2 linked regions of the Tolumonas auensis DSM 9187 genome follow. The protein of the gene in region 1 binds, or shares a complex with, the protein of each later gene. Links are inferred from orthologs where the notes say so. Each region holds a gene or a part of one and is shown on either strand. Other genes may lie near its edges. The genes, in order: nusB and rpsJ.

Region 1 (3,015 bases):
TGCGATCATGGTGATCCAGAAACCAACAAATTCATCCCAGACGATTGAACCATGATCCGATTGGCCGATGGCATCTGTCGCTGACTGGCAGATCCAGATACCTGCGATGGCAGCAATCACGGTGATCGTGATATAGACCGGTAACGATAAATCCATCATCAGCCAGTAAAACGGGATCGCAGCCAGTGTGCCGAAGGTGCCTGGCGCAACTGGTGATAGTCCCGAACCAAAACCGGTCGCCAGCCAATGCAGCGGGTTCCGCCAGTTCAGTCGTTGCAGTGCATCATAGCTTTTATGATGTTTTTCCAGCTTCGCCATGGTGAAAATGCTCCCAGCCATTAATATGTAATTCGACCGCTTTGCCCTGATGATACCAGATTATCTGCGGCTCACCGGTCGTGATAGTACCGATGCGGGTCAGTGGTAAATCCAGCGCAACAGCCAGCTCGCTGATAGCCGTTTCATGCCCGGCAGGTACGGTAAAACAGAGTTCATAATCATCCCCGCCACCCAGTGCTAATTGCAGTGCCTGCTCCGGTGTCACACTCCGCTGAACTGCCGACGCAATTGGCAGATTAGTCAGCTCAATTTCAGCTGCCACCCCGGATGCCCGCAGGATATGCATTAAATCGCCGGAAAGTCCGTCAGACAGATCCAGGGCACTGGTTGCGATACCACGCAGTGCCAGACCCAGTTCACAACGCGGTTGTGGGTAATCCATACGGAATGAACAGTCACGCAATGCATCACTGTTTATGGGTAAATTGTGTATACGCTGCTGCACGGCCAATGCTGCCGCACCTAAACTGCCACTGACGTAAATGGCATCTCCCGCCTTAGCGCCGGAACGACGTAACGCCTGAGCAGCGGGCACGGTTCCCTTGGCAGAAATGGTGATAGAAAGCGGTCCGCGGGTAGTGTCGCCACCAATGAGTGCGACATTGTGTTTCACCGCCAGTGCATGAAACCCCTGAGTAAAACCCGTCAGCCAGACATCATCGGCTTTAGGTAAGGTGAGAGCCAGAGAGATCCAGCGCGGTTGTGCGCCCATCGCAGCGAGATCAGAAAGATTAACCGCCAGCGCTTTATGCCCTAATGCGACCGGATCAACATCAGCAAAAAAATGCACATCACTGACCAATGTATCCGTACTGACGGCCAGACATTCACCAACCGGTACATTCAATAGCGCACAGTCATCACCGATGCCTAATTCTACATCAGCTCTTGCCGCAGCCTGAGCGGCAAAATAATGTTGGATCAGTTCAAATTCACCCACGAAATGGCTCCCTTCCAGCTAACAAAAATCCCCGTTCCTTCAGCAGAAAAAACGGGGATTTTTATCGCATAAAACTGTAGCTGCAAACAGTAATTACTGACGCAGCCCCATCTGTTTTACGACTTTATCTAATACGCCATTCACAAACTTATGACTATCATCTGTGGCGAACGCTTTTGCCAACTCAATCGCTTCATTGATCACGACTTTATATGGCACATCTTTACAATAGGTCAGCTCATAACAAGCCAGACGCAACACACCTTTATCAATCTGATCCAGATCGTCGAGTTTACGCGACAGGAATGGTGAGAAAGTAGCGTCCAGATTAGTTACATTGTTGACAACACCGGTCAGCAACAGCTCAAAATAAGGCAGATCGACGCCTTTCGTTGGCTGTTCCAATTTGAACTGTTCAACAATATCAGCCACGTTGTCTTTAGCCAGTTGCCACTGATAAATGGCTTGCAGAGCAAGATGGCGCGCCTTACGGCGTTCAGCAGGTTTCAATCTCTTTCTCCTATCATGCGCCCAGAGCGTTCATGACATTAATCATTTCTAAAGTACTCAGCGCAGCTTCAACACCTTTGTTGCCAGCTTTAGTACCGGCGCGCTCAATGGCCTGCTCGATGTTTTCTGTTGTCAGAACACCGAATGCCACCGGAATTTCAGCTTCCAGTGCAACCTGAGCCAGACCTTTGGCACACTCACCCGATACATATTCAAAATGTGCGGTACCGCCACGGATCACACAACCCAGGGCTACGATACCGTCGAACTGCTTGCTCTTAGCCAGACGTTTGGCAGCCAGAGGCAATTCAACTGCACCAGGCACTTTCACCAAAGTGATGTTTTCGTCAGCGATTTGACCCTGACGTTTCAACGTATCCAGTGCACCTTCTACCAGACGGTCGTTGATGAAACTGTTAAAGCGAGACACTACGATCGCAATTTTGGCCTGTGGAGCCGGGATGACGCCTTCAATCACTTTCATGGGTAATCCTATAATCTGTTATGTCAGATAAACAAAACCTGCTAATTCTATCACATCCGGCGCATGACCAAAACATGCGCCACAAGATCAGTTATTCACTGATGTATTCCACGACTTCCAGACCAAAGCCTGACAGTACATAACGTTTCGGTGAGCTGAGCAGACGCATCTGTTTCACGCCCATCGCTTTCAGGATCTGAGAGCCCACGCCAACACGGCGGGAAGCCGGTTTCGGCTTACAGATCTCTGTGGTCTGGCCCGAATCTACTGCCGCATAATGTTCAATACGCGCCAGTAATTCCTGCTGACTGTCTTCATGTCCAATGATCACCACGATACCGCCTTCATCATTGATGCGATTCATGGCTTTATCCAGCGGCCAGCTACGCAGATTTCCGCGCTGACTGTTCAGGACGTCATTCAGATAATCATGCAAATGTACCCGCACCAATACTGGCTTTGACGGGTCTTTTTGCGGTTTGCTTAAGGCAAAATGTAACTGATTATCAATGGTATCACGGAATGTAGTCAGCTCGAATTCACCATATTCGGTTGGCATATGGCACTGTGCGATCTTCAGGATCGTGGTTTCATGCTGATTACGGTATTCAATTAAATCGGCAATAGTACCTAATTTGATGCCATGCTCTGCCGCAAATTTCTCCAGATCCGGACGACGGGCCATGGTACCGTCTTCATTCAGGACCTCAACGATCACAGCTGCCGGTTCGAGACCAGCCAG
Region 2 (3,112 bases), 2.6 Mb from region 1 along the record:
AGCTCCGGTGTGACGACTTTAACGACGTGACGACGGCCCGGAGAGGTAGGCTTACATTTTACGATTGCCATTTTTTAAACTCCTCTTACTCGGCAGCGCCGCCCACGAAGTCGATGTCCTGACCTTCAACCAGAGTCACATAGGCTTTTTTCCAATCGGAACGACGGCCCATACGTGACCCAGTACGTTTGGTCTTGCCAACAACGTTCAGGGTACGAACAGCTTCAACCTTAACTTCGAACAGTTTTTCAACTGCCGCTTTGATTTCTGCTTTAGTAGCATCAGTAGCAACTTTGAATACGATAGTATTCAGTTTTTCAGCTACCATGGTGCTCTTTTCAGAGATGTGCGGAGCCTTCAGAACTTTTAGTAGACGCTCTTCACGGATCATGCCAGCATCTCCTCGATTTGCTTCACTGCATCAGCAGTCATCAGTACCTTGTCGAAGGCGATCAGGCTAACCGGATCAATACCTGTCACATCGCGTACGTCAACCTTGTACAGGTTACGTGCAGCCAGGAACAGATTTTCTTCAACTTCTGGGGTAACGATCAGCACGTCTTTCAGATCCAGTGCTTGCAGTTTGGTCAGCAGCTCTTTAGTTTTCGGAGCGTCAACACCAAATTTCTCTACAACTACCAGACGGTCCTGACGAACCAGCTCAGACAGGATGCTTTGAATCGCACCACGATACATTTTACGGTTTACTTTCTGGCTGTGATCTTGCGGTTTAGCAGCAAATGTCACACCACCGCCACGCCAAATTGGCGAACGGATAGTACCAGCACGAGCACGGCCAGTACCTTTCTGACGCCACGGTTTCTTACCGCCGCCAGACACTTCAGAGCGAGTCTTCTGCGCGCGAGTACCCTGACGGGCTCCAGCAGCATAGGCAACGACTACCTGGTGAACCAGAGCTTCGTTGAACTCACGACCGAAGGTAGTTTCGGAAACCTGAAGAGCGCTCTGCGCGTCTTTCAATACCAATTCCATTACTATCTCCTCAGACGTTACGCTTTAACGGCAGGCTTGACGATAACGTCGCCGTTGGTCGCACCTGGCACTGCACCTTTGATGAGCAGCAGGTTACGTTCAACATCAACGCGAACAATATCCAGGCTCTGAACGGTTACACGTTCACAACCCAAATGGCCAGCCATTTTTTTGCCTTTGAACACTTTACCCGGAGACTGGTTTTGACCGATAGAACCCGGAACACGATGTGAACGCGAGTTACCATGGGTCATGTCTTGGGTGCGGAAGTTCCAACGTTTAACAACGCCAGCAAAGCCTTTACCTTTAGAGATACCAGTAACGTCTGCTTTTTTAACGTCAGCGAAAATGTCTACTTTCAGCTCAGAACCAACAGTTAAGTCAGCACCTTCGCCGTCGTTCAGACGGAATTCCCACAGACCGCGACCTGCTTCTACTTCAGCTTTGGCGAAATGGCCAGCTTCAGCTTTAGTCAGGCGGCTTGCCTTTTTAACACCAGTTGTTACCTGAACAGCGGTGTAACCGTCAGTTTCCAGAGTTTTCAGCTGGGTAACACGGTTGGCTTCTACTTCAATAACAGTCACTGGAATAGATACGCCGTCTTCAGTGAAAACGCGAGTCATACCCAATTTGCGACCTACAAGACCGAGAGTCATTGTCTATCAACCTCTTTCCGAATTAACCCAAGCTGATCTGGACGTCAACGCCGGCAGCCAGATCCAGACGCATCAGAGCGTCTACGGTCTTGTCTGTCGGTTCAACGATATCAACCAGACGCTTGTGAGTGCGGATTTCGTACTGATCACGAGCATCTTTGTTCACGTGTGGAGAAATCAGTACAGTGAAACGCTCTTTGCGAGTTGGCAGTGGAATAGGACCACGTACCTGTGCACCAGTGCGTTTGGCAGTTTCTACGATTTCCGCAGTAGACTGGTCGATCAAACGATGATCGAAAGCCTTCAGGCGGATACGGATTCTTTGGTTCTGCATGGACCAGAGCTCCAGATGGCAAAAAGAACATGAAACAATACCGCCCGAGATCGTTTTATTCCGACCCGGAGGTTGTTTCTTCGTGTTTCCCTCCCAATCGGAGGGACTGTTGGGGTGTCGATATATCTGACACCGGAGCATATAGCTCAGCTTGGTATTAGCAAGCTGACGTATTATACGGTTCTTAATTTTCAGTGCAAGTTTTATTGACGGTTTAGTGCACAAATTCCACAAACAAAAAAGAGAGCAAATGCTCTCTTTTTACTGGCACACTTCTCTCTCAAATCTATTTATGGCGGGTACTCAGATGTTGCTCTGCTTGTTGTAATGCAAAGGCAATCTGTTCCGCACAAACACCACCCAGCGCCTGACGTTTTGCCAGCGTGGATTCCAAAGACAGAATTGGGTATACATCGTCTGCTATCACCGCATTGAATTGCTTAAATTCGGCAACGCTCAGATCTTCCAGTGGCTTCTGCTGAGTAATGGCATACACCACGGCTTCACCTACAATATGGTGAGCTTCGCGGAACGGAATACCTTTTGCAACCAGGTAATCAGCTAATTCAGTGGCATTGGAATAACCGCCCATCGCTGCTGCTTTGGTGACTGGTTCGTTGACTTTCAGATCTTCCAGCACCAGTTGCGCCATATCCAGACAGTCATGCCAGGTATCAAGCGCATCAAACAGGCCTTCTTTATCTTCCTGCATGTCTTTGTTATAGGCTAAAGGAAGCGCCTTCAGTGTCATCAGCATACCGTTCAGGGCACCGGCAACACGGCCTGTTTTACCACGGATCAGTTCCAGCGCATCCGGATTTTTCTTCTGCGGCATCAGTGATGAACCGGAGGTTACTTTATCCGATAACTCGATGAAACCCGCTTCGCCTGAGGCGTAGAAGATCAAATCTTCGGCAAAACGGGATAAATGGATCATGGATAACGCGGCAGAACTCATCAGTTCAATAACATGGTCACGATCAGAAACGGAATCAAGACTGTTGCGGGTAGCACGGTCGAAACCAAGATCCAGAGCTAGCACCTGGCGGTCAATCGCATAAGCGGTACCAGCCAGCGCGCCGGAGCCCAGCGGGCTGGTATTCAGGCGTTTCAGCGCATCCTGCAGACG

Evidence for each region.
Region 2: the proteins of nusB (region 1) and rpsJ are in contact, whole or in part, in a solved structure (PDB 3D3B), measured with the Escherichia coli proteins. The link is inferred for Tolumonas auensis DSM 9187 from one-to-one orthologs.

Annotation. Positions count from the first base shown.
Region 1 is NC_012691.1:2,750,371-2,753,385, forward strand. What follows is about bases 82-2,769. They hold nusB (transcription antitermination factor NusB), read right to left. Parts: upstream 1,790-2,769; coding sequence 1,373-1,789; downstream 82-1,372. Other genes in these bases: TOLA_RS12825 (phosphatidylglycerophosphatase A family protein), read right to left, coding at 82-318; thiL (thiamine-phosphate kinase), read right to left, coding at 293-1,279; ribH (6,7-dimethyl-8-ribityllumazine synthase), read right to left, coding at 1,803-2,273; ribBA (bifunctional 3,4-dihydroxy-2-butanone-4-phosphate synthase/GTP cyclohydrolase II), read right to left, coding at 2,365-2,769. Outside these bases: more of TOLA_RS12825, read right to left, coding at 1-81; more of ribBA, read right to left, coding at 2,770-3,015. UniProt on the Escherichia coli protein: Part of the processive rRNA transcription and antitermination complex (rrnTAC). The complex forms an RNA-chaperone ring around the RNA exit tunnel of RNA polymerase (RNAP).
Region 2 is NC_012691.1:121,843-124,954, reverse strand. The notes cover bases 328-3,112. They hold rpsJ (30S ribosomal protein S10), read right to left. Parts: upstream 1,984-3,112; coding sequence 1,672-1,983; downstream 328-1,671. Other genes in these bases: argH (argininosuccinate lyase), read right to left, coding at 2,270-3,112; rplC (50S ribosomal protein L3), read right to left, coding at 1,011-1,649; rplD (50S ribosomal protein L4), read right to left, coding at 388-993; rplW (50S ribosomal protein L23), read right to left, coding at 328-391. Also shown: rplB (50S ribosomal protein L2), read right to left, coding at 1-71; more of rplW, read right to left, coding at 86-327. UniProt on the Escherichia coli protein: Involved in the binding of tRNA to the ribosomes. Part of the processive rRNA transcription and antitermination complex (rrnTAC). The complex forms an RNA-chaperone ring around the RNA exit tunnel of RNA polymerase (RNAP).